Regions from separate parts of the Streptococcus pantholopis genome, predicted to be linked through region 1. Evidence: predicted binding sites of a transcription regulator. Region 1 holds the regulator's gene; the other holds the start of a gene.
What was found. Region 1 encodes HrcA, which represses chaperone genes, less so after heat shock. Its sites were predicted from a motif close to TTAGCACTCNNNNNNNNNGAGTGCTAA; they were not measured.
Positions count from the first base shown of each region.

Region 2: the regulator HrcA is predicted to act here: its motif matches at 14,572-14,598, upstream of groES (co-chaperone GroES).

Region 1 covers NZ_CP014699.1:1,697,396-1,713,587, forward strand. Annotated here, with positions in the region: gene dnaJ (molecular chaperone DnaJ) at 1-410, opposite strand, end outside; gene dnaK (molecular chaperone DnaK) at 675-2,513, opposite strand; gene grpE (nucleotide exchange factor GrpE) at 2,739-3,278, opposite strand; gene hrcA (heat-inducible transcriptional repressor HrcA) at 3,302-4,336, opposite strand; gene A0O21_RS07905 (glycoside hydrolase family 73 protein) at 4,484-5,068, opposite strand; partial or broken gene A0O21_RS07910 (M15 family metallopeptidase) at 5,069-5,653, opposite strand; gene A0O21_RS07915 (histidine phosphatase family protein) at 5,809-6,513, opposite strand; gene A0O21_RS07920 (PFL family protein) at 6,589-7,926, opposite strand; gene A0O21_RS07925 (ACT domain-containing protein) at 7,945-8,211, opposite strand; partial or broken gene A0O21_RS07930 (GlsB/YeaQ/YmgE family stress response membrane protein) at 8,420-8,655, opposite strand; gene A0O21_RS07935 (XRE family transcriptional regulator) at 8,782-9,468, shown strand; gene A0O21_RS07940 (sigma-70 RNA polymerase sigma factor region 4 domain-containing protein) at 9,757-10,236, opposite strand; tRNA gene A0O21_RS07945 (tRNA-Asn) at 10,338-10,411, opposite strand; rRNA gene rrf (5S ribosomal RNA) at 10,417-10,532, opposite strand; rRNA gene A0O21_RS07955 (23S ribosomal RNA) at 10,602-13,503, opposite strand; tRNA gene A0O21_RS07960 (tRNA-Ala) at 13,713-13,785, opposite strand; rRNA gene A0O21_RS07965 (16S ribosomal RNA) at 13,836-15,392, opposite strand; gene rpsI (30S ribosomal protein S9) at 16,042-16,192, opposite strand, start outside.
Region 2 covers NZ_CP014699.1:2,224,337-2,240,528, forward strand. Annotated here, with positions in the region: gene A0O21_RS10440 (response regulator transcription factor) at 1-18, shown strand, start outside; gene A0O21_RS10445 (ABC transporter substrate-binding protein) at 11-1,327, shown strand; gene A0O21_RS10450 (PTS sugar transporter subunit IIA) at 1,678-2,112, shown strand; gene A0O21_RS10455 (PTS sugar transporter subunit IIB) at 2,173-2,667, shown strand; gene A0O21_RS10460 (PTS mannose/fructose/sorbose/N-acetylgalactosamine transporter subunit IIC) at 3,006-3,854, shown strand; gene A0O21_RS10465 (PTS system mannose/fructose/sorbose family transporter subunit IID) at 3,855-4,691, shown strand; gene A0O21_RS10470 (PTS fructose transporter subunit IA) at 4,736-5,026, shown strand; gene A0O21_RS10475 (MurR/RpiR family transcriptional regulator) at 5,270-6,055, shown strand; gene A0O21_RS10480 (alpha-glucoside-specific PTS transporter subunit IIBC) at 6,300-7,877, shown strand; gene A0O21_RS10485 (hypothetical protein) at 8,050-8,274, opposite strand; gene A0O21_RS10490 (6-phospho-alpha-glucosidase) at 8,453-9,784, shown strand; gene A0O21_RS10495 (MFS transporter) at 9,989-11,149, shown strand; gene A0O21_RS10500 (ABC transporter substrate-binding protein) at 11,592-12,557, shown strand; gene A0O21_RS10505 (ABC transporter permease) at 12,599-13,504, shown strand; gene A0O21_RS10510 (ABC transporter ATP-binding protein) at 13,501-14,304, shown strand; gene groES (co-chaperone GroES) at 14,628-14,912, shown strand; gene groL (chaperonin GroEL) at 15,009-16,192, shown strand, end outside.

The DNA.
Region 1 (16,192 bases):
TTCTCAATTCCAAAAACAGCTTCCTCAAACTGAAGATTAAGACGGTACTGCAAATCATCTCCCTGACGGGGAGCAGAAGGATTGCGGCTGGTCCCGCCGCCAAAGAAACTTGAAAAGATATCTTCAAAACCGCCAAAGCCGCTGCTGTCAAAGCCGCCAAAGCCACCGGCATCTCCGCCAAAGCCGCCTTGGGCACCAGCAGAACCGTATTGGTCGTAATTAGCACGTTTTTGCGGATCTCCCAGAGTTTCATACGCCTCTTGAATATCTTTGTATTTTTGCTCAGCACCAGCTTCTTTATTTATATCCGGATGATATTTCTTGGACATCTTGCGATAAGCTTTTTTTATCTCATCCTGAGAAGCATCCTTTGATACCCCTAAGCGTTCATAAAATTCAGTATTATTCATCTTTATATCCTTTATTCAAAAACAGAGGTTGCTGCTTTTTCTCAACCTCTGATTTATATGATTGATTTTATGGCGTAAAAAGCAATTCACTGATAGTTTAACATTTTTCAGACTTCTCTCAGTCAAAGCAGACTGTCTTTTCGGCAGCAATACCGATCCAAGGACTGCTGTATTTTGTTAAATCCTCAAACAGGCCGTGAGATCTTTTCACAGCCTGGCAAGGAAAACCACTGAGTAAAAACCTTAAACTAGCTGAGTAAAACCTTATTTTTCAGTGAACTCGCCATCAACAACATCATCGTCGCCGCCCTTGTTATCTGAAGCTCCTTCTGCTTGGTTGCCGTCTGCTTCTGCTTGAGCTTGCTGAGCCGCTGCTGCTTGTTCATAAAGTTTCACTGCTAAAGCTTGTGATTTTTCATTAAGCGCTTCTAGCTTAGTTTTCATGTCATCCAGATTTCCGGATTCTTGAGCCGCTTTTAATTCATCAAGGGCAGACTGGGCAGCATCGCGTTCAGTATCAAAACCTTTGCCTTCAGTTTCCTTAATCGTCTTTTCAGTCGCAAAGATAGCCTGATCCACTTCATTTTTAAGATCGACTTCTTCTTTGCGCTTAGCATCTGCTTCAGCATTTGCTTCAGCATCCTTCATCATGCGGTCAATCTCTTCTTCGCTTAAGCCATCATTAGATTTAATGACAATGTGCTGTTCTTTTTGTGTTCCAAGATCTTTAGCTTTTACCGAAACAATCCCGTTTTTATCAATATCAAACGTCACTTCAATTTGCGGTACACCGCGAGGAGCAGCCGGAATATCAGTCAGCTGGAAGCGGCCAAGTGTTTTATTATCTGCGGCCATAGGGCGTTCCCCTTGAAGCACGTGAATATCCACTGCAGGCTGATTGTCTGCTGCTGTAGAGAAGACTTGTGATTTAGACGTTGGAATAGTTGTGTTGCGGTCAATCAGTTTTGTAAACACACCGCCCATTGTTTCAATACCCAGTGACAGCGGAGTAACATCAAGCAGGACGACATCTTTCACATCACCTGTAATCACACCGCCTTGAATAGCAGCCCCCATAGCAACAACTTCATCAGGGTTAACAGACTTATTAGGCTCTTTGCCTGTTTCTGCCTTAACAGCTTCAACAACAGCAGGAATACGTGTTGATCCGCCGACAAGGATAACTTCATCAATTTCAGACAATGACAGTCCAGCATCAGAGAGTGCTTGACGAACCGGTGTTTTAGTCCGTTCAACCAAGTCACTTGTTAAATCGTCAAATTTAGCGCGCGAAAGATTTGTTTCCAAATGCAGCGGGCCAGCTTCACCAGCCGTGATAAACGGCAGGCTGATTTGCGTTTGTGTTACTCCTGATAAATCCTTTTTAGCTTTTTCTGCAGCATCTTTCAAACGTTGAAGAGCCATTTTGTCTGCTGCCAAATCAATACCGTTTTCTTTCTTGAATTCTTCAACCAAGAAATCAATAACTTTTTGGTCGAAGTCATCTCCGCCCAGTTTATTATCTCCAGCAGTGGCCAATACATCAAAAACACCGTCCCCTAATTCAAGAATTGAGACATCGAAGGTTCCTCCGCCTAGGTCAAAGACCAAAACTTTTTCATCTTTATCTGTCTTATCAAGACCATAGGCAAGGGCAGCTGCAGTAGGTTCATTGATAATGCGTTCTACCTCAAGTCCGGCAATTTTACCGGCATCTTTTGTGGCTTGACGCTGTGCATCGTTAAAGTAAGCAGGAACCGTAATAACAGCTTTGTCTACCTTTTCTCCAAGATAATCTTCAGCATAACCTTTAAGATACTGTAAAATCATAGCTGAAATTTCTTGCGGTGTGTATTCTTTTCCATTAGCCGCAACTTTTTCCGAGGTTCCCATTTTAGATTTAATAGAAAGAACCGTTTCCGGATTTGTAACCGCCTGCCGTTTAGCAGCATCTCCTACAATGATTTCACCGTTTTTAAAAGATACTACTGAAGGGGTCGTACGATTGCCTTCCGGATTTGCAATAATTTTACTTTCAGTTCCTTCCAGAACTGCTACCGCTGAGTTAGTTGTTCCTAAGTCAATACCAATAATTTTAGACATAAATACATTACCAAGAACCAGCCAAATACAGATTTTCACAATCCGGCTTATCAAGAAAACGGCAAAAACCGACTCTCTAGGTTCTCTTTCCTTTCAATTTTCTATTTCTTTTTTCTTATAGTTTTATGACATTGCGGTCGAATAGTCAAAGCCTCAAATCAAAAACAATGGCTCAGCACAGCAAGTTGCTGCCTCTTGCTTTTATAGGAGGCTTCTTATAAACCTCTAGTTATAAACAATAACCATAGCTGGTCTGAGCAAACGTTCATGCAGTTTGTAACCCTTTTGTAAAACCTCTGCGACAGTATCGGCCGGATGCTCATCATCTGCCGGCAAAGTTTGAACGGCCATATGGAAATTGTGGTCAAATTGCTGGACCTCAACTTCCTCTACACCTTCTTCTTTTAAGGCCTGCAGCAGGCTTTCCTGAACCATTTCAAGCCCCTTTTTAACATCATCTGTCAGCCCTTCTACAGCTAAAGCACGCTCAAGATTATCTAAGCTTGGCAGGATAGCCTTTGCTAAATCTTGAGAGCGGTAGCGCTGCAAATTTTGCCGCTCCTCATTTGCCCGACGCTGAACATTTTGCATTTCTGCATGAGCACGCAGGTATTTATTCTCAAAATCCTCTGCCCGTTCATTGGCCAGCTGCAGTTCCGATTTTTCAGGAGTTTCCTCCGCAGTTTCCTGCACTGAATCATCGGTCACTGTATCTGCTGCTTCAGTCTCTTTTTCAACTTCTTCATTTTTTACATCTTCTGCCAAGATTTCAACCTCTCTCTTTCTACTTAATTAACCTCGTAATGATTGCTGTTAAGGTAGCGGTAATAATCGCCCAGTTTCATAACCAGGACACGGCCAATCACATTAACCAAACTGACACTTCTTCGATAATCCATGTCAATCGGACCGATTAAAGCCAACAGACCGAAACCTCTATAAGGAATCAGATATTTGTGTGTTAAAACCGTAACATCAGCCAAAGCAGCTTCTTTACTGTCACCAACCTGAACACTGCCCATCTCATCTTCCTGTATACTGCTGCGCAAAGCAAGCGCAACACGCTGCGGATCATCCAGAAACTGATAGGTTTTTAGCTCTGCATATTCCAGTGAGTTAACTTTTCCGCTCACAAAGACAGACTCTTTGAATAACTCAGCAAAAATATAATCAAACAAATCTAAAACATTATCAGTCACAGTAAAGTACTTTTGCACAATCTGCGGAATCTCTGTTCTTAATTTATAGTGGATATCCATAACCGACTGGTCAAGCAGCCGCTCGTCCACAATTTCCTTTAAGATTAACAGATCGCGTTTAAGAAAATTTTTGGGAATAGCAAACTGTACTGTGGCAGGTTTTGATTCATCGAGCGTTAAAATTGCCAGAGCATCATGGTTGCTTAGCTGGACAATCTCAAAGCCCGTCAGCTTTTGTCTGGCCGGCTCCACATCAAGCACGACAGCAGTATAGCCTGTCATTTCTGACAAAACATGACTGGCACGCTGTAAGAGATCTTCCAGTTTGAAAGCCTCAAAATCAAATGCTTTAACAACCCGGTAAATATCTTGTTCATTAACACTGTCAAAACTGAGTGAGTGTTCGACAAAATACTTAAAACCAGCTGGGCTGGGCATACGACCGCTTGAAGTATGAGCTTTCTCAAGCAAACCTAATTTTTCAAGTTTGGCCATATCATTTCTGATTGTCGCGCTGCTTGAATCAATAAGTGTCTGCAGTTTTTTGGAGCCAATAGGTTCATGCGTTTGAGTAAACATTTCAATAATAAGATTTAAAATATCATTTTGCCGCGGAGTAATCACAAACCAATCCCCCCTTCCAAAGCATTTGGAAATTAGCACTCTTTAAGTAAGACTGCTAACTTATGTCTTTATTATACTCTTTTTAACAGGCCTGTCAAGAAAAAAATGCAAAATTTTAGCACTCTTTTTGAAAGAGTGCTAAAATTTTCAATCGTATTGTGTTAAATCATTTTTTTCAATAACCTGAGTGAGTTTTGAAGCATAATCAGGATCTGTACTAAAGCCAGCCCCTTGCAAAGACTGAGCCGGGCCCTTATACCCCTTTAAAGTAGCCATTTGTGTGTAGAGCCTATCTCCCCAAAGATCGCCGGATTTCAGTAAATCCAGGTAATCATAAACAGCTTCATCCCAGGAATGATAAATTTTAAAACGCACATTTTTTTCTTGCCAAACATTATCTATATATAATTCATCCTTTAACAGCACTGAATTATCACCGGCCTGTGCTCGGATACCAAATAAATTATGATATTTGACTGCCAGCAAATCCCTGCCATAATCCGAAGCTAAAACAGCCTGACCAAGAATAAGCGAAGGACGTAAACCATAAGAGGCAGCTGCCGTCTGAACAGTAGGAGCTATTTCTTTAATAAATTCTTCTTTTGTATAAGCAACAGCCTGTTTTTGCCTGCTGTCAGGAACATTGTCCCGCAGTGACAAAGATAGTGGAACAATCAAGATAAAAAGTAAAACAAAAGCAAGAAAGTATCTGAGAGAAAGCCGTCTTCTCAATTAATCACGCTCCTTTAACAAAGCAATATATTCTTCTAAACAAAGATTATTTTTTGTCATATACCGAGCGGATTCGGTCCCGACATACCGAAAGTGCCAGTCCTCATAGCCCACTCCTGTCAAGCTTGTTTTTTCTTCAGGAAAGCGCAAAACAAAACCGTAATCAGGCGCAAGTTCAGCTATTTGGGCTACTACGTCAGGGTCACTGGCATTTAAATAATCTACCGTACTCATATCAATCGCCAGACCTGTTTGATGCTCACTGGCTCCAGCAGGCTGAGAGTAAGTTTTAACTAGTTCTTCAGCCTGACTTTGAGTTAAACTAGGGTCGTCAGCCCGCTCTTGGCTGACATAGTTATCAAACAGCTCTTCCTGATAGGCTACACTGCGGTAACCCGATATAAGATGTTCACTGCTGTCAATCGCCTGAGCGGCCGCTAAAAATTCCCGAACATTGTCTGCAATACGGGAGTCAACCGCTACACCATCAACTTCAGTCAAACTCGGATTCATTTCAGCAGTAACGTTGTCACGGTTAACAAGAACCAATTCCCAGTCATCTGCCGATACATCAGGTAAAGCCGCAACTGTCTGTTCTTTGCTGGCTGCCACTGATGACGAAGAACTTGAAGCCAGCGGGCCGTCTTTACTCTCCTGCTGATAATTGAAGAGATAAACAGTCATAGCCGCAACTGCCAACATTATCAGAAATAATGTAAAAGTCAGTAAATTTCTTTGTTTCATGCGTTTTCTACGTCTTCTAAAATCTTTCTTCCTATTTGCCGGTAAGACATATCACCAACAGTCTCAAGTATAAACCGGCCGTCCTCATAATTAGCAACAGTAACCGAGCCATTATCCAGAGAAAGCCGCGGCTGATTAGGTTCCACCAGCCAGGCAAAGGTATTGATGGTCATACCATGACTTACAACAATAGCATTGCCGCCGCCTTGCTCCTCCATTTGTACAGCAATCGCTTCAAATCCATCATAAATCCTTTTTCGCAGAACAGGCCAAGGCTCTGCCCAGTTAGCAGTATCTACTTCAACAAGACTTTCAGCCAGCTCAGGATAAGGAACATCCTTCATATCACGGCCATTTTCAAAAGCCTTAGTCCTAGGCAGTACGCCATAGAAAAGCTCCCCGTCATAACCGCCATCCAAACTGCCGAAGCACCATTCCCGAATACGCTTATCACGGGTGTAGGGAATCTTCTCCTGCTGGCATTCTTTTAAAATAATTTCCATGGTTTGCATGGTCCGTCCCGAATCACTTGAAAAGGCCGCATCAAATACTATTCCAGCTTCCTTCAAACCGATACCAAGCTCCCGAATGCCAAGCTCCCCCTGTGCAGTCAGGGGCGTATCACTCCAACCTTGGGCTCGCCCGATAGTGTTAAACATCGTTTTCCCATGACGGGCAATGTAGAGTTTTACTTTCTTCATATCCCTTCCTCCGATAACTCTGCTTTTCATTATAACATGAAATGAAAACACTTGCAAAATCTGCAAGTGAATCTTTTAATTTTTAAAACTATGAATCGGAGCCGGAATCTGACCGCCGCGGGCAATAAAGTCAGAAGCAGAAGCCTTATTGACTCTCATAACAGGAGCAGCTCCCAAAAGACCGCCGAATTCCAGTATATCTCCCTCTTTTCCTTTAGGAATAAGGCGCACAGCTGTCGTTTTTTGATTAATGACTCCGATTGCAGCTTCATCTGCAATCATTGCAGCGATAGTCTCATGAGGCGTATCTGCCGGAACCGCAATCATATCTAAGCCGACCGAACAAATAGCTGTCATCGCCTCCAGCTTCTCCAAATTCAGAGACCCCTTTTCTACTGCAGCAATCATCCCTTCATCTTCAGAAATCGGGATAAATGCTCCTGAAAGACCGCCGACCTGATTGCAGGCCATAACGCCGCCCTTTTTTACCTGATCATTTAACAGGGCAAGTGCCGCTGTTGTGCCATGGGCACCAACAGTTTCAAGTCCCATCTCCTCCAGTACACGTGCAACCGAATCGCCAATCGCAGGGGTAGGAGCCAGCGATAAATCAACAATACCAAACTTCACACCTAAGCGCTCTGCAGCCATTTGACCGACCAGCTGTCCAATACGCGTAATTTTGAAAGCTGTTTTTTTCACTGTCTCAGCTAATACGTCAAAACTTTCCCCCCTCACTTTTTCTAAGGCACGTTTGACCACACCGGGGCCTGATACTCCGACATTAATAACAACATCCGCTTCACCGACACCATGAAAAGCACCAGCCATAAAGGGATTATCTTCAACAGCATTAGCAAAAACAACCAATCTGGCAGCCCCTGAATCAGATAAGCGAGCTGTTTCTTTAATGACACGGCCCATATCGCCGACAGCCGTCATATTGATGCCGGATTTACTCGAAGCAATATTGACAGAAGCACAGACTTTGCTGGTCTCAGCCAAAGCAGGAGCAATGGACTGAATTAAAATCTCATCGCCTTTTTGGTAACCTTTCTGTACCAGAGCAGAAAATCCGCCGATAAAATCAACACCAATCTCATGAGCTGCTTTGTCAAGTGCTTTGGCGATAGGGACATAATCTTTGGCAGATGTTGCTGCCCCAATCAAAGCAATAGGGGTCACAGATACACGCTTGTTAACGATAGGAATTCCTAGTTCAGCAGCAATTTCATCACCGACCGTTACAAGCCTCGCTGCTTTTGCAACAACCTTTTGATAAATCTTTTCAGCCGCACGTTCTATATCTGGATCAATGCAGTCCAGCAGGGAAATCCCCATAGTGATGGTCCGAATATCAAAATTCTGCTCCTCAATCATTTCAATTGTTTCAGTAACCTGTTTAATATTCATTCTTACTTACCTACTCACTTACAAATTATGCATGGCGTCAAAAATCGCTGTGCTTTGAATATTAATTTTGACATTTAAGCCTTCCCCCAGTGTTTCTAATTCCGAACGCAGCACAGTAAAATCTTTTTTCTCTTCTGATGAGACAAGCATCATCATTGTAAAAAATTCATCTAAGACTGTTTGTGTAATATCATCAATATTCAGGTCTAATTCTGCAATTTTGGCTGAAACCCCGGCGACAATTCCAGCTTTATCTTTCCCAACAACTGTAATGATTGCTTTCATGTCTGAACCTCCGTCTATAATGTTTTAATTTTAACATATTTTTATGACTTATTCTATATTTTCTGTATTTTCAGAAAAATAACTGGATTTTAGCCTTACTACTGTTCTGATAAAAAAACTCTCTCTTAAGGCTGACAGTCTAATCTTTATTAAAAAAATCTGCCAGACAGCTATTCGCCTCAGCAGATGGGGATAAGACAAAAACATATTATTTATCACCAGTAAACAGAGAGACAACGGCGATAACAATAACAGCTCCTAAAATAGAAGGAATAAGATGCATACCTGCCAAGGCCGGACCCCAAGCACCAAATAAACTTTGCCCAACAAACGAGCCTAACAGTCCAGCAGCTATATTAGCCAAGCAGCCCATTGAACTGCCTTTATTTGTAATCCCCCGGCAACCATTCCGATAAAAGCTCCGATAAGTAAAGACCAAATCATACCATCCTCCTTTTCTATTTATTATAGCATAAGTCATACTACAATAAAAAACTAAGAATTCATTGTATTTTTTCAAAAAAAATGGTAAACTGATATTAGTCTATAAACTAACGAGGAGGGCTTGCTATGTTCTCAGCCAAAAAATTAAAAGAAAGACGGCAGCAGTTCCAGCTGACTCAAGCCTACTTGGCAAAAGAGCTAAGCATCTCCAGACCGTCTTATTGCAATTGGGAGAAGGGTAAAACTAAGCCTAATCAAAAAAATCTTAAAAAATTATCAGAGCTTCTAGACGTTGCTCCCAGCTATTTTTTATCTGAACATGATATTGTAGCAGTTTATACACAGCTAAATCAAAACAATAAGGATAAAGTAATGGATTATTCACAAAATTTACTTGCAAAACAGAATAAAGTAGCAGACTTGGCACAGCCTAAACGCTACCCTTACAAAGTATTTGAAAAACTATCAGCCGGTTCAGGCTTTGCTTATTTTGGAGATGGCAATTTTGATACTGTTTTTTATGATGAAGAAATTGATCATGATTTTGCTTCTTGGGTTTTTGGAGATTCCATGGAACCTACCTTTTTAAATGGTGAGGTTGCTCTTATAAAGCAAACCGGCTTTGATTATGATGGTGCTATTTATGCGGTAGAATGGGATGGCCAAACCTACATCAAAAAAGTGTACCGCGAAGAAGACGGGCTGCGTTTGGTGTCTATTAATAAACGCTATGCAGACAAATTCGCCCCTTACGATGAAAATCCGCGGATTATCGGCCTAATAGTGGGCAACTTTATGCCCTTGGAGAATTAACAATCTGTCATCTTGCTTGATTAATCTTCTGAGACTGTAAAACGCATTGGAATTAAGCTAACGCTCTCTGATATCTCCTTGAACAGACTTCTGTATCAAGCAAACATTTTTTAAAAGATATATAGCTTGTTCTCCCCACTTACTCAAGTGCCTATACCGAGTAGACAGGCTTTCCAATAGTCATGCAGCTCGCAGCGGGCCGCATGACTATTTTTTATTTTGGATTATTTGCGGGGTGAAATGACCACTTGCATATTAGAGATTTCACTGCTACTAAAAGTAAGGGGCTCACTTAAAATCTTTAAACAAAGGCTGAAGTTTTTTTATCATTTTTCGACGTCCTGCAAAACGCTCCCCTTGCAAAAGTTTTTGAAACATCTCGCGCTCCTGCCCCTCTAAATTCTTTTCGATATCTTGAACAAGCTCTCTATAAGCAACATAGTCATCTAAAGATAAGGCATTATCACTGATACAGTGACTGAGCTGGCTAATGTCTTCATAAGCCATTTTATTAAATTTTCGCTTGTAGCTTTCTTGCTGACGAATAACATCTTTTAAATAATTAGAAAATTTAGTCTTAAAGTAGACGTACAAGCGCAATTCATCCTGACACAAGTCAGGATGCGCATCCAAAAGCCTGAACAAGACAATGCTGCCTTCCTGCAGCCAGTCATTATAGTCCCACAGGTGAATATGATAACTGCGTTTTAACTTTAAAATAATCGGCCTAACTTTTTTATATAGCTCATCAAACTCTTCTTCTCGCATTCCTGACAACTCCTTTAACTAAGATTAATAGCTAGTCTTAGTATAAACAGTCAGAAAGAAAAAGAACATGACAAAAATGTCATGTTCTTTTTCTAAAGCCACTCCGCCAGTAGGACTCGAACCTACGACATCATGATTAACAGTCATGCGCTACTACCAACTGAGCTATGGCGGAATTTAGCTAAGCAACTCCCTTATCTCGCAGGGGGAAACCCCCAACTACTTCCGGCGTACTAGGGCTTAACGACTGTGGTCGGCATGGGTACAGGTGTATCCCCTAGGCTAGCGTCACTTAACTCGGTCTGAACTAAAAAACTAGTCCATTCAAAATTGAATACCTCCTAAAACCGTCCGCTCCTAACCTCTCGGTTAAGTCCTCGAGCTATTAGTACTGGTCCGCTCAATAGCTCACACTAATTACACTCCCAGCCTATCTACCTGTTCGTCTCTCAGGGCTCTTATTAACTAACGTTATGGGAAATCTCATCTTGAGGCAGGCTTCACACTTAGATGCTTTCAGCGTTTATCCTTCCCCTACTTAGCTACCCAGCTGTGCCCTTGGCAGAACAACTGGTACACCAGCGGTAAGTCCACTCCGGTCCTCTCGTACTAGGAGCAGCCCCTCGCAAATTTCCTACGCCCGCGACGGATAGGGACCGAACTGTCTCACGACGTTCTGAACCCAGCTCGCGTGCCGCTTTAATGGGCGAACAGCCCAACCCTTGGGACCGACTTCAGCCCCAGGATGCGACGAGCCGACATCGAGGTGCCAAACCTCCCCGTCGATGTGAACTCTTGGGGGAGATAAGCCTGTTATCCCCAGGGTAGCTTTTATCCGTTGAGCGATGGCCCTTCCATGCGGTGCCACCGGATCACTAAGCCCGACTTTCGTCCCTGCTCGAGTTGTAGCTCTCGCAGTCAAGCTCCCTTCTGCCTTTACACTCTGCGATTGATTTCCATCCAATCTGAGGGAACCTTTGGGCGCCTCCGTTACCTTTTAGGAGGCGACCGCCCCAGTCAAACTGCCCGTCAGACACTGTCTCCGTAGATGATTAACCTACCGGGTTAGAGTAGCCATAACACAAGGGTAGTATCCCAACAACGCCTCCAGAGAAACTAGCGTCCCTCCTTCTTTGGCTCCTACCTATCCTGTACATGTCTTACAGATACGCAATATCAAACTGCAGTAAAGCTCCATGGGGTCTTTCCGTCCTGTCGCGGGTAACCTGCATCTTCACAGGTACTAAAATTTCACCGAGTCTCTCGTTGAGACAGCGCCCAAATCATTACGCCTTTCGTGCGGGTCGGAACTTACCCGACAAGGAATTTCGCTACCTTAGGACCGTTATAGTTACGGCCGCCGTTTACTGGGGCTTCAATTCACACCTTCGGACTACTCCTAAGCGCTCCTCTTAACCTTCCAGCACCGGGCAGGCGTCACCCCCTATACTTCATCTTGCGATTTCGCAGAGAGCTGTGTTTTTGATAAACAGTTGCTTGGGCCTCTTCACTGCGGCTGACCTCTCAGTCAGCACCCCTTCTCCCGAAGTTACGGGGTCATTTTGCCGAGTTCCTTAACGAGAGTTCGCTCGCTCACCTGAGGCTACTCGCCTCGACTACCTGTGTCGGTTTGCGGTACGGGTGGTATCATTCGCCGCTAGAAGCTTTTCTTGGCAGTGGGACATCACTCACTTCGCTACTAATCTTCGCTCCCCTTAACAGCTCAATGTTCCCGATAGAAGCATTTGACTCCTATCTCATCTTACTGCTTGGCCGGACTCTTCCAGTCGTCCGGTTGAGCTAGCCTCCTGCGTCCCTCCTTCACTCCTGATACCAGTACAGGAATATCAACCTGTTGCCCATCGGATACACCTGTCGGTCTCTCCTTAGGTCCCGACTAACCCAGGGCGGACGAACCTTCCCCTGGAAGCCTTAGTCTTACGGTGGACAGGATTCTCACCTGTCTTGCGCTACTCATACCGGCATTCTCACTTCTATACGCTCCAGTGCTCCTCACGGTACACCTTCGCCGCCTATAGAACGCTCTCCTACCATACCTTCTAAAAGGTATCCACAGCTTCGGTAAACTATTTCAGCCCCGGTACATTTTCGGCGCAGGGGCACTCGACTAGTGAGCTATTACGCACTCTTTGAATGAATAGCTGCTTCTAAGCTAACATCCTAGTTGTCTCTGCACCCCCACATCCTTTTCCACTTAATAGTTATTTGGGGACCTTAGCTGGTGGTCTGGGCTGTTTCCCTTTCGACTACGGATCTTAGCACTCGCAGTCTGACTGCCGGGCATAAATCTATGGCATTCGGAGTTTATCTGAGTTTGGTAATCCGAGAAGGACCCCTTACCCAAACAGTGCTCTACCTCCATCATTCTTCGCCCGACGCTAGCCCTAAAGCTATTTCGGAGAGAACCAGCTATCTCCAAGTTCGTTTGGAATTTCTCCGCTACCCACAAGTCATCCAAGCACTTTTCAACGTGCCCTGGTGCGGGCCTCCAGTGCGCTTTACCGCACCTTCACCCTGCTCATGGGTAGGTCACTTGGTTTCGGGTCGACATCCAGATACTTCTCGCCCTTTTCAGACTCGGTTTCCCTACGGCTCCGTCTCTTCAACTTAACCTCGCATCTAAACGTCACTCGCCGGTTCATTCTACAAAAGGCACGCTCTCACCCATTAACGGGCTCGAACTTCTTGTAAGCACACGGTTTCAGGGGCTCTTTCACTCCCCTTCCGGGGTTCTTTTCACCTTTCCCTCACGGTACTGGTTCACTATCGGTCACTAGGGAGTATTTAGGGTTGGGAGATGGGCCTCCCAGATTCCGACGAGATTCCTCGTGTCTCGCCGTACTCAGGATTCTGCTTGGTCTTAATCATCATTTCAAATACGAGGCTCTTACTCTCTCTGGCTGACCTTCCCAGATCATTCTTCTATCATCATTAAAACCACTCTGCAGTCCTTCAACCCCGAAGTGTAAACACTCCGGTTTGCCCTCCTGCCCTTTCGCTCGCCGCTACTCAGGCAATCGCTTTTGCTTTCTCTTCCTGCAGCTACTGAGATGTTTCAGTTCACCGCGTCTTCCTTCCTCTGCCCTTAACAGGCAGGGATGTCAGGCTGTACCTGACGGGTTCCCCCATTCGGACATCTCTGGATCTTCGCTTACTTACAGCTCCCCAAAGCATTTCGTCGTTCGTCACGTCCTTCTTCGGCTCCTAGTGCCTAGGCATCCACCGTGCGCCCTTACTAACTTAACCTTATTCTCGTTTCTCGGTTTTTTTCAGCGTTTCGGTTTCTTTTCTTGCCATCTATCATGGTCTAAACCATCATAAATGGGTTGAGGTATTCAATTTTCAATGGACTAGTCGATAAACCGCACAGCGATTTATCTAGGTGATTCATCTAGGCGCATCTCATGACTAACGGCTTACTCGCGCTAACCCTCATCACTCAATCCCCTAGATTATGGAGCCTAGCGGGATCGAACCGCTGACCTCCTGCGTGCAAAGCAGGCGCTCTCCCAGCTGAGCTAAGGCCCCCTTGACCTCTCAAAACTAAATAAGACCGCAACGTGCATCCATTTCCTTAGAAAGGAGGTGATCCAGCCGCACCTTCCGATACGGCTACCTTGTTACGACTTCACCCCAATCATCTATCCCACCTTCGGCGGCTGGCTCCATTAGGTTACCTCACCGACTTCGGGTGTTACAAACTCTCGTGGTGTGACGGGCGGTGTGTACAAGGCCCGGGAACGTATTCACCGCGGCGTGCTGATCCGCGATTACTAGCGATTCCGACTTCATGGAGGCGAGTTGCAGCCTCCAATCCGAACTGAGATTGGCTTTCAGAGATTAGCTGGCCGTCACCGACTCGCAACTCGTTGTACCAACCATTGTAGCACGTGTGTAGCCCAGGTCATAAGGGGCATGATGATTTGACGTCATCCCCACCTTCCTCCGGTTTATTACCGGCAGTCTGGCTAGAGTCCCCAACTTAATGATGGTAACTAACCATAAGGGTTGCGCTCGTTGCGGGACTTAACCCAACATCTCACGACACGAGCTGACGACAACCATGCACCACCTGTCTCCTCTGTCCCGAAAGAAAAAACTATCTCTAGTCCTGTCAGAGGGATGTCAAGACCTGGTAAGGTTCTTCGCGTTGCTTCGAATTAAACCACATGCTCCACCGCTTGTGCGGGCCCCCGTCAATTCCTTTGAGTTTCAACCTTGCGGTCGTACTCCCCAGGCGGAGTGCTTATTGCGTTAGCTCCGGCACTAAGCCCCGGATAGGGCCTAACACCTAGCACTCAGCGTTTACGGCGTGGACTACCAGGGTATCTAATCCTGTTTGCTCCCCACGCTTTCGAGCCTCAGCGTCAGTAACAGACCAGAGAGCCGCTTTCGCCGCCGGTGTTCCTCCATATATCTACGCATTTCACCGCTACACATGGAATTCCACTCTCCCCTTCTGTACTCAAGTCCCGCAGTTTCAAAAGCATACATTGGTTAAGCCAATGCCTTTGACTTCTGACTTACGAAACCGCCTGCGCTCCCTTTACGCCCAATAAATCCGGACAACGCTCGGGACCTACGTATTACCGCGGCTGCTGGCACGTAGTTAGCCGTCCCTTCCTCGTATGATACCGTCACAGTGTGAACTTTCCACTCTCACACCCGTTCTTCTCATACAACAGAGCTTTACGAAACGAATTCCTTCTTCACTCACGCGGCGTTGCTCGGTCAGGGTTCCCCCCATTGCCGAAGATTCCCTACTGCTGCCTCCCGTAGGAGTCTGGGCCGTGTCTCAGTCCCAGTGTGGCCGTTCACCCTCTCAGGCCGGCTATGTATCATCGCCTTGGTAGGCCTCTACCCTACCAACTAGCTAATACAACGCAGGTCCATCTCTCAGTGATGCTAGTGCTCCTTTTAATCCTCTAACAGGCGTTAAAAAATCTTATGCGGTATTAGCTATCGTTTCCAATAGTTATCCCCCGCTGAGAGAAAGGTTACCTACGCGTTACTCACCCGTTCGCGACTCACTAATCTGTCCATTAACACGTTAATCAACAAACTGTGCGTTCCACTTGCATGTATTAGGCACGCCGCCAGCGTTCGTCCTGAGCCAGGATCAAACTCTCATTCGAATTTGAACGTTACTCGTTCTTTGTCTGTCGCTGACAGTTTTTTATTTTGACAGGTTAATTCCTTAACCCGCACGTCTTGGTCTTATTCAGTTCTCAAAGGTCAACGCTGCCACTTTTCAGACAACTCCTTTATTCTAGCAAATCAGAACAAAGCTGTCAAGGACTTTTTTCCCCTTTTTCCTCAACCTTAAACTCTGCCCTGAGCTCTCTCTGACAGCTCAATTAGTATAGCATCTCTTACAAGCTGTTGTCAAGGGGGGAAGCCACTTTTTTTCGATTGCTGTCACGTTTTTTTCTATACAACACAGGGTATTGGACGCACAGGGCCGTTGAAATCTCCATTTTCGAAAATATGTGTCCCATTTTTCCGGGCGACCATCGACAGTAAACCCTGCTGGTCATAAAAGTGTAAAGCAGATGAGTGGCTCATTTAATTTCAGCAACTTCTTTTATTGTATAAGACATAAACAATTCACAATATTAGCATTTAAAATATAGTTTAAGTCATACTGACTCCTATTTCAACCCGAAACACCTTAGCCTGATGAGGACATGGCCGACAAGAATATTAGATTGTCAATTAACAATCAAAAAACACTCTCTGGTGTGAACCATGGAGTGTTTTGAAATGTCGATATATCGCTGATAATTAACGTTTTGAGAATTGTGATGCTTTACGCGCTTTCTTAAGACCTGGTTTTTTCCGTTCAACCATACGGGCGTCACGGGTAAGGAGGCCTGCGCGTTTAAGTGAATCACGGAAGTCAGGGTCAACTTGAAGAAGCGCACGGGCAATACCG
Region 2 (16,192 bases), 530 kb from region 1:
TTTGATCAAAATGACTAATATCATAAAACAACTTCCCCAGCGAAAATTTTGGCTTTCTTTGCTGCTGCTTGCTGTACTTGTCCTTCTGGCTGCTCTATATTTTTGGCAGAACAGGACAATTGTCATTCGTTTAGGTGTCTATTCCGGCAGCAGTTGGGATGTCCCTAATAATAAGGATAACCGGGTTATTGATTCAGCAGTTGCTGCTTTTGAAGCAGAGCACCCTAATGTCAAAGTGGTCTATGAGAGCGGCATCCCTAAGGATGATTATTCTTCTTGGCTGTCAGACAGTATGTTACAAGGAAAGCAGCCTGATCTTTTTATGGTGCCGGAAGATGATTTTAGTTTGCTATCTTCTGTTGGAGCTTTAAAAGATTTGTCTTCATTGATTCAGAGTGATTTAAATACGGCAGACTATTACAGTTCAGCTCTAAAAGCCGGACAGTATAACGGTCGGTATTATGCTTTGCCTTTTGAGACTAACCCGGTTATGATGTGTGTCAATAAGGATTTGCTTGAAAAAGAGGGTCTGTCTCTTCCTGATAAGGACTGGACCTTGGCAGACTTTTATCAGATATGCCGGGCTGTCACCAAAGATACTGACGGTGATGGCCTTATTGATCAATATGGCAGCACAGATTATACTTGGCAGGAAGCCTTGCTTGCCTATGGCGGTGAGATTTACGACCAAGACAGTAATCAATTAACCATCGCCAACGGTAATATGCGGCAGGCGCTGTCTTTTATTTCCAAATTGGAGGCCTTAAATAATAATATTAAAGTCTCTTCCGAGGATTTTGACCAAGGAAAAGTTGCCTTTTACCCAATGACATTAGCGCAGTACCGTACTTATAAGCCTTACCCCTATCATGTAGCAAAATACTCCAGTTTTTCTTGGACCTGCATACAGATGCCGACAGAAGGGGAAAATGGCAATGCCACCCAGCTTCAGACTTCGCTTTTTGCTATGTCAGCTAAGACACGGCATTCCGATTTGGTATGGGATTTCTTGAAAATTCTTTCCAGCCGTCCGGAAATTCAGCAGGAATTAGTGAATAAATCGCAAGGAATGTCTGTTTTGCAGCCGGTTATGACCAGCTCAAAAACGCAGGCGGCACTGAATTCGGATGATTTTGGGGCAAACTCTTTAAGTGTTGCAACCCTTAACCAAATGATGACAGGAGCTAAGGTCACCTCCAGATTTAAACACTATGACGATGTCTTGGTGAAATTGGACTATCTTATTGAGCAGGCGCTTGCTGACAAGACTATAGACAGCGAGCTCTGGTCAATCCAGAGATCTGTTGAGGAAGAACTGGATGATTGAAGCAGGACAGCCAATTAATCAATAGACACAAAGCCTGCTCTAAGTAGCCCAGTTTCTTTGTTCCCCCTGCAGATGCTTTTCTTTAGGGAATAAAAATTTAAAGGAATGCGTGAATTATAACTGTTTTGGATTTGGAGATGCTAAACCTATTCGCATGGAGCGAATAGGTTTTTTGGGCAGATGTGACATTTGTCATATTAATATTGACAAATGTCATATGGATTTAATGACATTCGGCAATTGGAAAACGGTTTCCTATTGAGTAAAATAAAGACAGTTAAAGCAGTAAATCCAGTGTTTTCAAGGTTTTGATCAGATTTGGATTTATTAAAAATAAAGGAGATGGTGCAATGAAATATTTAGTGCTGGTCAGCCATGGTGGTCTTGCAGCCGGTCTAAAGACTTCTTTAGCTATGTTTGCGGCAGATAAGATGGATCAAGTCATCGCTGTCGGTCTTGAGGATGGCAAGTCGGTTGAAGAGTTTGCAGCAGATTTCAAAGAAGCAGTGACTGTTTTGCAGGCTGGCGACTCAGTTGTTCTTTTGGCTGATATCGTAGGAGGTAGCCCATTGACAACCGCCTGCAGTGTGCTTAGCGATTTGGGAAAGTTGGACAGCGCTCTTGTTCTTGGCGGTATGAATCTGCCAATGGCTTTGAACTCGCTGGTTCTGAAGGACAGTCTCGCCGGAAGAGATCTTGTGACCGCTGTTTTGTCAGAAGCACAGTCAGCCTTACAGGAATTTAAGGTAGAGGCTGCTGAAGAAGAAGCCGAAGACGATATTTAACATTAAGCCGGGATTAATTACACACAAATCCTGAGCTTTCATATAAAGGAGAAAAGAAACATGTCAGTATCATTTGTACGTATTGATGACCGAATGATTCACGGTCAAACCGTTACCCGCTGGGCCAAGGAATACCCTTGTGACGGCTTGATTGCAGTTAACGATGCCGCTGCAGCCAATAAAGTCCTGACACAGGCTTACAAAGGTGCATCAGATAAAAAGACTTTTGTCTGGACTGTAGACGCTTTCAAACAAAAATCGCAAAAAGTTTTAGAGTCTGATACACGTTATTTTGTTATCACCAAAAACCCAATCGATATGAAGAAGTTATTGGTTGATCAGGGATTTGTTCCAGATGAGGTCAAAGAAATTATAGTCGGTCCGGCAAATGATCGCCCTGGGGCAGTGAAATTGGGAAACAATCAGTCCATTACGCAAGAAGAAGCGGAAGCTTTAGAAGCTATTGAACAAGCTGGTTATAAAGTGAAATTCCAATTGCTCCCCGATGTTTCTATCGGCTACTGGTCAGATTTCAAAGCTAAATTTGGCTTTTAAAAGTTATCATTAAAACTAAAACAGCCTAAGAGCTATGCAAAAAGGAGATTGCCTTTACGTATTGGATTCACATCGGTCAATCGCAGCTGTCTAAAGACTCTGCAGTCTTTACAGTCTGCTGTATCCTTCTAGTCGCCTTGGCAGAGGTGTGTCTGCGAAATCACAGATTTCGGACTTACCGCCAGCCGTAAACGTCTGAAAGCTTTGTCGCCTTAAACAGTCGACTGTACCTTTCTAGTCGTTCTGGCAGAGGTGCGTCTGCGAAATCGCAGATTTCGGACTTACCGCCATTTTTGCTTTGCTTTTTATGGTTTTTGTATTTGTTGGAGGAGTTTATTATGACAATATCTTGGTTGCAGGCGGCCATTTTAGGGCTCTTTGCTAGTCTGTCGTCAATGCCCGGCATGGGCGGATCAAGTATCGGGAATTATACGCTGGGTCGGCCGCTGGTTGGGGGGCTGGTCTGCGGTATCATTCTTGGTGACTTAAAGACAGGCATTATCTGCGGTGTAGCTATGCAATTGGTTTATATCGCTCTTGTAACTCCAGGAGGAACGGTATCAGCTGATGTCCGGGCCGTATCTTATATCGGCATTCCGCTTGCCATGGTAGCGATACACGCTCAAGGGATTGCTGCTGATTCATCGGAAGCCGCTAATTTAGCAAAATCTATGGGAACCTTGGTTGGAACTATCGGGACCGTTCTTTTCTATGGAACAGCAACACTGAATTTGGCATGGCAGCATATCGGCTGGCGGGCTGTTGAAAAAGGTGAATTTAAGAGGCTCTATACAGTTGACTGGGGACTGCCTTGGATTTCCCATATGCTTTTCTCCTTCCTGCCGACTCTCATTATGTGTAAGCTTGGTGCTTCGGCCGTAACAGCTTTGCAGGAAGCACTCCCTATGGATGGTCTGGCTATGAAAACGCTCTTTACAGTTGGTTCCCTTCTCCCTTGTGTTGGGATTGCTATTTTATTGAAACAGATTGTCGAAAAAGTAACAGATTTCATTCCGTTTTTTGTCGGTTTTACTTTAGCGGCTTCATTGGGGCTTAATTTAGTATCATGTGCTGTTATTTCGCTGATTTTTGCCTTCTTGTTCTATGAAATTGATATGGTAAGACAAAGAGGAGCAGGAGCTGTTTCCGAACCTGATTATGATGACGATGATGAGGAGGATATTTAGATGGCAGAGACAAAGAAAATATCAAAAAAGACACTGGTTAAATCATTTCATCATTGGTATTACGGACATTTAACCTGTTTTTCACAGGAGCATATGCAGACATTTGGCTATCTGACTTCAATGCTTCCTATTGTTGAAGAGCTTTATGATCAAAAAGATGATCAAAAGAGGTCCATGCAGACCTATACAGCCTTTTTCAATACAGAACCTCAGTTGGGAAGTCTTATTGTTGGTGTAACAGCCGGTTTGGAAGAAGCGCGCGCTAATGGCGAGATGGTTGATGACGAAACCATTAACGGTATGCGTGCCGGCTTAATGGGGCCTATCGCAGGGATTGGCGATTCTCTTGTAGTCGGCACCTTGATTCCCATCCTTTTAGGAATCGCTTTAGGCCTGTCTAATGGCGGATCGCCGGTCGGCGCTATTTTCTACATCATTGTTTGGAATCTTCTGGCTTATTTTGGTATGCGTTTCGCTTATTTCAAGGGCTATGAATTAGGCGATAAGGCTGTTGAATTCCTGGTTGGCCCTCAAGGTCAGGCTATCCGCAAAGCTATTGCTATTGTTGGAGGTATGGTTATTGGGGGCGTAGCAGCGACATGGGTTTCTGTAACGACAGCCTTTCAATTGAAAGATAGGTCAGGAGAAGCCTTCTTGGTGCTGCAAGATCAATTTGATGCCGTTTATCCGGGTCTCTTAACAGCCCTGTTCATTCTCCTTTGTTGGTGGCTCATGGCTAGGAAAAACTTATCGCCGATCAAAGTCATGCTGCTTTTGGTTGTCATTGCCTTTGTTGGTGTTTTAGTCGGCTTCTTTAACCCAGGCCTGTCTTACTAGAATCCAAACAGAAGCTTTCATGAAGTAATGAGAGGACAGGAGTTATGACAAAGCAAGAATTAGTTCAAGGCTATGAAGAGGAAATTCATTACCAAAAACACATGCTTGAAAATCTAGGCCGCTGGTTCTCATTGTTTTTTATCCTTGCCAGTATTGGCGTTGTTTTGCTCTATTGCTTGGCAGCCAATCTTTGGGGGTTAATCATTGGTTTTGCCTTAACGCTTTTGGGAATTTTAGGTATGTTGCTTTTTGGTTATGGGATTTATAAGGGCCGGCTCAATGTGCAGAAGGTAATTGCTGACTTTGAACTAAAGGTGAGCCTTCTGCAAAAATGAGGAACTCTTTTTCTGAAAAAGCGTAATCTCCTGCTTTTCAGAAAAAGAGTTTTTTTGTACGCCGTACTGCTATGAATGGTAAAAAACCCTGATTTAAGATTGGACACTGCTTTTTACTTCAAATGTATTAGGAAGAATATAATAAATGTGATATAATAAGCCTATCTTTAGAAAACGCTTTCTTTAAGCTGTAAATGATTCCGGCTGATCTTGAATCGTGTTTAGGGAGTGAAGAGGTAGGGAATGAAATTATCTGAGTTAGTTCTGGATAACTACACAAAATTAAATGAGACGGACTTGCTTATTTGGAATTATATTGCGACCCATAAGGAGGAAGTGTCTCGGCTGACTATTAATGACTTAGCGCAAAAGACTAATGTTTCGCGCACAACTATTTCACGCTTTGTACGTAAGATTAAACTGAGGGGATACAGCGAATTAAAAGTGCTTTTGCGTTTGGAGCAGGAGAATCTGAACACTTTTGATACAGAAGTGTTTGAATTTACCTGCGATTCTCTTATTCAGTATATTACTAACCAAAAACACAAAGATTATAAAACGATCTGCCAGTTGATTTATCAGGCTAAACGGGTCTTTGTTTACGGTTCTGGAGATGTTCAGCTGTCTGTTGCAAAGCAGATTAAGCGAATGTTTACATCGGCCAAAGAAATTATTTATGATTTTGCTGGGACGACTTTTGATCATGCAATGTACGAGGTCTTTAATAAAGAGGATGTGATTATCATGATTTCGCTGAGCGGAAATAGCAAAAAAGTTGTTGACATCGCTCGCCGTTTAAAACTTTTAGGAGTAAAAATTATTTCCATAACCGAATTCAAAAATAATCAGCTAGCCGAATTTAGTGATGAAAATTTATATATTGATTCAATCAATTTAAATTTTTTGCAAAACCATCCCAATTACAAAATTACCATGCCTTACTTTTTATTAGCAGAACTGCTTTTTATTCAATATGCTATCTATAAGAATGAACAGCTTTTACTGCAAGGTAAAAAGGAAATACTATGATAAAAATTCACAGCTCCTGTGAATTTTTTTTAGTTGCAGGAATAAGTCACAAGAGTTGTAAAAGCGCTTGCAAAGTCTTATTTGGCATTGTACTATTATTTCGTAAGGTACCTTCAAGAGAATAGACGAAATAAACAGGTCTGATGGTGGCAGTTCATAAGGCACAAAGATTTATGCTATTTCAATTGTTATTCTGTACAAACAGCCGGCATGTATACATTAATGAAAGGAGCGTCAAATCATTATGATGAAAAAAATTCAACGTTTGGGCGGAGCGATGTTCACCCCAACGCTGTTATTTGCCTTTTCCGGTATTATGGTGGGTCTGTCAATCATTTTTACTAATCCCAATTTAATGGGGGGATTAGCAGATCCTGACCATATTTGGTATCGCTTTTGGCAGGTTATCTCAGCAGGTGCATGGATGATTTTCTTACAGCTGCCGGTTTTATTCGCTTTAGCTTTGCCTATTGCGCTTGCGAAGAAGCAGCAGGGGCGTGCCTGCTTAGAGGCAATGGCGACTTATCTGACTTTTAACTATTTTATCAATGCTATGCTGACCCAATGGGGATCTTTCTTTGGTGTGGATATTAGTGCAGAGGCTGGCACAGGTTCTGGCTTAACGATGATTGCCGGTATTAAGACTCTGGATACTGGGATGGCAGGGGCACTTTTTATATCTGGTGTTGTCGTTTGGCTCCACAATCGTTATTTTGATAAAGAACTGCCAGAAACAATGAGCATTTTTAGGGGATCGGCTTATGTCGTAGCGCTGGCTTTTTTTGCTATGCTTCCAATCGCTTTTCTGACTTGTGTTGGCTGGCCGCTGATCCAAAATGGTATACGAAGCATGCAGGGCTTCTTTATTAACAGCGGTTCCTTGGGCATTTGGGTGTATGGCTTTCTGCAAAAAATTCTCATTCCAACTGGACTTCACCACTTCATCTATGCCCCTTTTACTTATGATAATGCTATTGTTCAAGGCGGGACATCCGCTTACTGGGCAACTCATTTACATGAATTTGCCACATCATCATCCAGTTTAAAAGAACTGTTTCCTATCGGCTTTTCTTTATCTGGTATGGCAAAAGTTTTCGGGTCAATTGGTGTAGCAGCTGCTTTTTATGTGACTTCCCGTCCGGAAAAGAAAAAACAAGTTCTTGCTCTCATGATTCCGACAACCTTAACAGCCGTTTTGACGGGGATTACGGAACCGCTTGAGTTTACTTTTCTCTTTATTTCTCCCTCCCTTTTTGTTGTTCATGCCTTTTTGGATGCCAGTTTGCAGGCCTTATCATTTGCCTTTGGTGTCGTTGGTGATTTTGGCGGCGGGATTATCAACTGGGTTTTCTTAAATTGGTTGCCTTTAGGCTATTATCACTGGCCGACCTATCTTACACAGGTTATTCTGGGGTTGGTATTTATGGTGATTTGGTTTCTTGTGTTTGTATTTTTAATCCGCCGTTTTGATATGAAAACGCCAGGACGTGAGGAGGACAATGAAGAAACGAAACTGTACAGCAAGGATGACTATATCTCAAAAAAAGACAGTTCGAAAAACAGTAATAAATCAGCAACGATGATTCAGGCTGAAAGATATTTGGATTTAATGGGAGGTGCTGCTAATATTGCTGATGTTACAAACTGTGCCACACGATTGCGGGTAACCTTAAAAGATGAGTCGAAACTGGGCAGCGAGTCGGCATTCAAAGCAGCCGGCGCTCATGGTCTTGTGCATAACGGTAAAGCTGTTCAAGTTATTGTTGGGCTTGATGTGCCTTATGTCAGAGATGATTTTGAAAGCTTGCTAAATCTTAATTAACAAGCTCAGCATGCTATTTGTATGAAAGAAGATTAGTAAAGTATCTACTGTCAGCAGCGGCTTGTTTGCCTGTGATTTTTAAACGATTGTATTTCAATGAACTGAATACGGCTTAAATGTTGCGGGAAAAAGATGTCCTGACTTAGAATCTGGTGATTCGTCAGTCAGTCCCCTATTTTCCTTTTGCGTTCTTAACGGGCTTTGTATCTTGTGGAATTGAACACGCCCTAAGAGCTGTGCAAAAAAGATAGACTGTCCTAGAGCTTTGAGACTCTTCGTCCAGTCTCCTATTTTTGCTTTGCTCTTTTAACGGGCTTTGCATCTTGTGGAATTGAACACGCCCTAAACGCTGCGGGAAAAAGATGGCTGTCATCGTGATGCAAGCATCACTTGCCATCCCCTATTTTCCTTTTGCGTTTTTAACGGGCTTTGTATCTTATTAATTGAACACGACGCCCTAAGAGCTGTGCAAAAAAGATAGACTGTCCTAGAGCTTTGAGACTCTTCGTCCAGTCTCCTATTTTTGCTTTGCTCTTTTAACGGGCTTTGTATCTTATTTTAAAGGAGTTTTGGTTATGGAACGTCAAAAACAAAATATTGTTATTGCCGGCGGCGGCAGCACTTATACAGCAGGGATTGTCACTATGCTTTTGGATAATTATGACAATTTTCCGATTGCTTCTATCAAATTGTATGATAATTTAGAAGAAAGGCAAACCCGTGTTGCTAAAGCTTGTGAAATCATTGTAAAAGAAAGGCATCCGGATATTGTGTTTACTTATACCACTGACCCTGTAGAGGCGTTTAAGGGGGTTGATTTTGTGATGGCACAGCTCCGTGTTGGACTTTTTGCCATGCGGGAACTGGATGAAAAAATTCCGTTTAAGCATGGTGTGGTAGGTCAGGAAACTTGCGGCCCAGGGGGGATTGCTTATGGTTTGCGCACCATTGGTCCTTTGATTGAAATTATTGATTATATGGAAAAATATTCCCCTAACGCCTGGATGCTTAATTATTCAAACCCAGCGGCTATAGTAGCAGAAGCCTGCCGAATTTTGCGTCCCGATGCTCGTGTTATTAATATTTGCGATATGCCGGTTTGCCTGGAGGAAATTTTTGCTCGGATTTTGGGCTTGAATTCGCGTAAAGATTTCGATGTGCGCTACTATGGTCTTAACCACTTTGGCTGGTGGACCCAGATTCGTGACCATCAAGGGAATGATCTGATGCCGCGGCTGATGGAATATGTCAGAGAGCATGGTTATGAAGAGTATACACCGCAAGGCCAGCATAAAGAGTCCTCTTGGCTTGAAACAATGCGGGCAGCTAAAGATCTCTATGCCATGGATCCGACTAAGCTGTGGAACACTTACTTAAAGTATTACCTCATGGCACCGGAAACAGTAGCACATTCTGATCATGATTATACCAGAGCCAATGAAATTATGGATCGCCGCGAAAAAGACACACGCGAAGAGTGTGAACGTATCGTTGCAGCTGGGACAGCGAAAGGGACTTGGTTTGCCTCCAATGAGCATGCACAATTTATTGTGGATCTTGCTTGCGCTCTGGCTTTTAATACCAAAGAACGCTTCTTGCTTATCGTACCGAATAATGGCGCTATTGCTAATTTTCCAGATGATGCAATGGTCGAAATCCCGTGTATTGTCAGCAAGGACCAGTATGAGCCGCTATCCATAGGCAAGATTCCTACCTTCCAAAAAGGATTGATGGAACAGCAGATTGCTTCAGAGAAGCTGGCTGTCGAAGCATGGATTGAGGGAAGCTATCAAAAGTTATGGCAATCTTTTATGATGAACAAATCAGTGCCTAGTGCAAAAATTGCCAAGGAAATCTTAGATGATATGATTGAGGCTAACAAAGAGTTTTGGCCAGAACTGCATTGAGATTGCTGTCAGGGGCTGGGGCAATAAGCCTCAGCCTTTTTCCGAGCTCTTAAGCATATGTTATCAGCTGAGAATGGCAGCTGACTGAATTTTGAGACAAAACATATGTCCTGAGATTTTTGCGGTTTCCGCCAAATGCAGGAAAGTTGATTTTTTATATCGGATTATGGTTTTGCTGTCTTGTTCAATTAAAAGGGCAAAGTAATGAAAAGAAAAAAAGAAATATTTGCTTTGGTGCAGCTTTTCTCCTATATCAGCTTTGGATTGTGTATGACACTACTGATTCCTTTTATGGCAGAATTAGGCTATAATTCTTATCAGAGAGGCTATGCCCTGTCAGGTTATGCAGTCCTTAATATCCTTTTGCAGTTAATTTTTGGTTACTTATCTGATAAATGGGGAACAGCTAAATGGATTAATTTAATGTCTATGCTGGTTTTTGTACTGGCAGCGGTTAGACTGTTTGCAGGAAGAGAACCGTCTTTTGTTATTTTACTGGGATTGGTTTCCATTACAGGAGGTTTTTTAAACAGTCTCTGCGGGCTTGAAGATACTTGGATTATTGGTATAAATTACTATTTTCGAAAAAGCCTGTCGACCCTGAAAGCTTTTGGTTCTATTGGCTGGGCTTTAGGCAGTATGGGAGGAGGCTTGCTTTTGCATTTTTTTGGTTACCGAGGGGCTGGTCTGCTTATTGCTGGTCTGGGTTCTTTGGTCTTGGTTTTAATGGTTTTCCTTCCTGATATTGAGAAATTCAATAAGAGAACAGTAGTTTCAGGCAAAGACTTGATCGGCCTTTTTCAAATAAAAGCTTATATTATTCTGCTGCTAATTCTTTTCTTTCTTTATGCTATGGTAGTAGCAAATACAAGCTTGGTAGTCGACAAAATGCTGTTTTTAGGGGCTAGCAGCATAGAAATTTCGTTAAAGTGGGGGATGGGAGCTGTTTTGGAAATTCCGATGTATCTTTTTGGCATGCACTTTATTGATAAGTATGGCGCCCTTGGGATGCTAAAGCTGAGTGCAGTTATTTCATCACTGCAGTTTCTGTTATTTGCTTTAGTCAATCATAGTTTCCTGATTGTCTTAATTTGTGTACTGCAAGTATTTACAACGCCGATTATTCTGATTAGTTCGAAATGGCTTATTGCTGACCTGATACCATCCTATCTTAACAGCAGCGGGCAGTTGCTGGCCCTCAGTCTTTATATGGGCTTATCCTCACTGCTTATTCCTCTTCTGAGTGGTGTTTTGGGCTTGAATCTTGGTTATTCAGTCAGTCTGGCTCTATTTTCCCTATTTGGTGTGCTGGCTTTTATTTTCTGCCTTTTTTTCGAAAAGGAAGTAGATAGATCGGGGAAATAAATGTAGTTGAAGAGTTTTCTGAATTTTATTAATTTTCAAAAGTATAGGGTTAAAACTATTGACAGAAATAAAAAATAAAGGTATACTACAATCAATCATAAACAAGGAGCCAGAGATGTCCAAGTACGCTTTATCTTTGCATAAACAACTGCACCATCGTTATTACTTTAGTTTCTTTAGATAGACGTTTGTAGGGTTGTTGCCGGTACAAACGTCACTTCAGGTTTGTATCTATGAAGCTAAAGCATTTTGTTGTGACCAAGCCGATTAGATAATAGTTCTAACTGGCTCGAAAAGAATGAAAATTTTCATCTTGCCCGCAATGAAACCGGTTAGAAGAAGGAGCTAACTGGTTTTTTTATTGTTTATGAACGGATATTCCTGTTCTGCGGCTCTGCATAAAGCTGCTGCAACAGAAAAATTGAAAAAAGAGGTACACAGTATGAAACGCTTAATGAAAACAGTATGTGGTTTAGGTCTTGCTTGTCTTTTATTAGCGGCTTGCTCTCAAAAGTCTGACAGCAGTAAAACGGCTGCAAGTGATGCTAAACATATCGGGATTTTGCAGTATGTTGAACACGAATCTTTGACTGCTGCCCGTAAAGGCTTTATTGATGAGCTGGAGCAAGAGGGCTATGTGGATGGCGATAATATCGTTATCGATTACGAAAACGCTCAGGGAGATCAGGCTAATTTGCAGACTATTTCTGAGAGTCTGGTTCAGGATAATGATCTTGTCCTGGGGATTGCTACTCCAGCTGCTCAGGCCTTGGCAACAGCCTCTTCTGATGTGCCTATTTTATTTACAGCCGTCACAGATCCGGTATCCGCTAAGCTGGTAGACTCTATGGAGAAGCCGGGTCATAATGTAACCGGGACAAGTGATCTTTCACCTATCGACAAGCAGGTTGAATTGCTGCAGGAAGTTCTGCCTGATGTCAAAAAAGTTGGTATTATGTATACAACAAACGAACGGAATTCAGAGGTTCAGGTTGAAGATGCAAAAAAAGCATTTAAAGCTGCCGGTATTGAAACGGTGGTCAAAGGCATCTCATCCACCAATGATGTTCAGGATACAGCTAAAAGTTTGATGAATCAAACAGAAGTGCTCTTTATCCCGACAGACAATACAATTGTCAGCTCAATTTCTCTGATTACCGATTTGTCTAAAGAGATGAAAGTTCCAGTGGTCGGCGGTTCAGCTGATGTTGTAGAAAGCGGCGTGCTCTTTTCTTATGGCGCTGACTACGAAGCGCTCGGCCGTCAGACAGCACAGCTAGCGGTGAAAATTTTAGAAGGCGAAGAGCCAGATAAGATTGCTGCCGAGTATCCGGATACCCTTCAGGTTGTTGTTAATGATGAGATGGCTGAAACACTGGGGATTGATATCAGTGCCATCAAGGAATAAGAAAATAGATTGAGCTTAAGTTATTTTCAAGAGAGGAAATCATGGCAGATATAGTATTATCAAGTATTTCACAGGGCCTGTTATGGTCGGTCATGGCTATCGGGGTTTTCTTAACCTTTCGCATTTTAGATATTGCTGATCTTTCAGCTGAAGGAAGTTTCCCAATGGGTGCTGCTGTCTGTGCTTTGCTGATTGTCAACGGCCTGCACCCTTTTTGGGCGACTGTTGCCGGCATGCTTGGCGGTATGCTGGCCGGTGCTGTTTCAGGTTTTATGCACACAAAGATGAAAATTCCGGCTCTGCTGACAGGGATTATCACGCTGACAGGTCTGTACTCGGTCAATTTACTGATTTTAGGGCGCTCTAATCTTTCGCTTTCCGGCCAAACTACTTTGGTTAGTATTGTTCAGGACTGGGGTCTGGAAAAAACAACGGCAGTTCTGCTTATTGGAGGAACGTTTGTGGGAGCGGTCATTCTAAGTTTGGTGATACTGCTCAATACACAAATCGGTTTAGCTTTGCGGGCTACCGGCGATAATCTGGCAATGGGAGAAGCAAACGGCATCAAAGTTGACCGTATGAAAATTCTTGGTTATATGCTGAGCAATGGCTTGATAGCCCTTTCTGGTGCTCTTTTAGCTCAGAACAATGGCTATGCTGATTTGAATATGGGTGTTGGGACGATTGTCATAGGTCTGGCTTCTATCATTCTGGCAGAGGTTGTTATCAAATACCTTCCGCTGGGTCAGCGTTTGCTGTCGATTGTTTTGGGAGCTGTGCTTTACCGCTTGATAATTGTTATTATTTTAGCTATGAATGTTGACGCTCAGATGATTAAATTAGTTTCAGCTCTTCTTTTAGCCCTGATTCTCTATGTCCCTGAAATTCGCAGCAAACTGAAAATTAAGCCAGCCGGTACATTGAAAGCAGAGGGAGAGAAGCGATGAGTTTACTGACATTAACCAATATTCATAAAACTTTTGAAAAGGGAACTGTAAATGAAAATCATGTACTGCGCGGACTGGACTTGGACATTAACCAAGGGGATTTTATCTCTGTTATCGGCGGCAACGGTGCCGGGAAATCTACGCTGCTCAACAGCATAGCCGGTGTTGTTGATATTGATCAGGGGGATATCCTGCTGGAAGGGGAGTCGCTCCGCAAAGAGCCTGTCGCAAAACGGGCCAAAAAAATCAGCCGTGTTTTTCAGGACCCGCGCATGGGGACAGCGACTAACCTGACAATTGAGGAAAATATGGCGATTGCTTATTTTCGCGGTGAAAAGCGCAGTCTTTTCAAAAAAGCTGTGACAGATAAGGACAGGGCGGTTTTTAAAACAGCCTTGTCTGAACTAGGTCTGGGTCTGGAAGACAGGCTGAAGACAGATGCTGCTTTTTTATCCGGCGGACAGCGTCAGGCCCTGACATTGGCTATGGCAACGCTCCTTCGGCCTAAGCTTCTGCTGCTTGATGAACATACGGCAGCGCTTGATCCTAAAACCAGTGATATGGTTATGGCGCTTACTAAAAAAATCGTGGAAGAACAGCGGCTGACGACATTGATGATAACGCACAATATGGAGCATGCCATTGCTTACGGCAACCGCTTGGTGATGCTCTATCACGGCAAAATAGTAGTGGATGTCCGCGGCGAGGAGAAAACCTCTCTGACCGTTGCCCAGCTCATGGATCTTTTCCACAAGAACAGCGGGGAAGTGCTGGCCGATGATGCTTTAGTTCTCGGATAAAAGAGTATCTGTTTCGACTTCATCTGTCAGACAGCTAGTCCAGAAATGCAGCTCTTTTCCAATAAAATTTCCGCTGGTTTGTCTAAACCAGCTGTCTGCGGTCTTTGGGCCGCTTTTTTATTTTAAGATTTGGATAAAAGACCTTTGACTTTTCGCTGTTGCATCAGCGAAGCTAGACTTTTATTTCCATATTCTTGTGGGATTTTATAAAAAAATGAGTTTTCTTCTTGACTATTTTTGACCAAGTGATACAATAGACTCTGTAAGTTAGCACTCAATGATTAAGAGTGCTAAAAAAGAAAGTACTATTTGGAGGTAAAAGGATGTTAAAACCATTAGGTGACCGCGTAGTCTTGAAAGTAGAAGAAGCAAAAGAACAGACTGTCGGCGGTTTTGTTCTTGCTGGCAGCAGCAAGGAAAAGACACAATTAGCAACGGTTCAGGCCGTTGGTGCAGGGACTCGTGCTTTAAATGGTGATTTGATTGAGCTGAGCGTTAAGGTTGGCGATACAGTTGTTTTTGAAGAATTTGCAGGTGTAGAAGTCAAAGATGCAGGTGAAAGCTACCTGCTGGTTCACGAGTCAGATATTCTGGCCGTTGTTCAATAAAAAAGTGATATCAGTCTGCAGGCTGCTGAGCCTGTATTATTAAGAACTTTAAATGACTGTAATATTAATGCGATTTTAGAATGAGGTAAATAGAGAATGGCAAAAGAAATTAAATTTTCATCAGATGCAAGAAGCAGCATGGTACGCGGTGTCGATACCCTGGCTGATACGGTAAAAGTCACCTTGGGACCTAAAGGACGCAATGTTGTTCTTGAAAAATCTTTTGGCTCTCCTTTGATTACAAACGACGGGGTGACCATTGCTAAAGAAATTGAACTGGAAGATCATTTTGAAAATATGGGAGCTAAACTGGTATCGGAAGTTGCTTCTAAAACCAATGATATTGCCGGTGACGGAACGACAACAGCGACCGTTTTGACCCAGGCCATTGTGCGCGAAGGCTTAAAAAATGTCACTGCAGGTGCTAATCCAATCGGTATCCGCCGCGGAATTGAAACAGCTGTGTCAACTGCAGTAGAAGAGTTAAAAGCGATTTCTCAGCCTGTTTCCGGTAAAGAAGCTATCGCACAAGTTGCTGCTGTTTCATCACGTTCTGAAAAAGTTGGGGACTATATTTCTGAGGCGATGGAGAAAGTCGGCAATGACGGTGTTATTACGATTGAAGAATCACGCGGGATGGAAACTGAGCTGGATGTCGTTGAAGGGATGCAGTTTGACCGCGGTTATCTTTCTCAATATATGGTAACTGACAACGAAAAAATGGTTGCCGATTTGGAAAATCCTTATATCTTAATTACCGATAAGAAAATTACTAACATTCAGGATGTTTTGCCTTTGCTTGAGGAAATCCTTAAAACCAGCCGTCCGCTGCTGATTATTGCTGACGATGTGGAAGGTGAAGCTCTTCCGACTCTTGTTCTCAATAAAATCCGCGGGACATTTAACGTGGTTGCTGTTAAGGCACCTGGTTTCGGTGACCGCCGCAAGGATATGTTAGAAGACATCGCTGTTTTGACAGGCGGTACGGTGATTACTGAAGACTTAGGTCTTGATCTGAAAGATGCCACAATGGCCGTACTTGGCCAAGCCAATAAGGTTACTGTCGACAAAGACTCCACTGTTATTGTTGAAGGTGCTGGTGACAGTGCCGCTATTGCCAACCGTGTCAGCATCATCAGATCACAAATTGAGACAACAACGTCTGATTTTGATCGTGAAAAGCTGCAGGAACGTTTGGCAAAATTATCCGGCGGTGTTGCCGTCATTAAAGTTGGTGCAGCGACAGAAACCGAACTGAAAGAAATGAAACTGCGTATTGA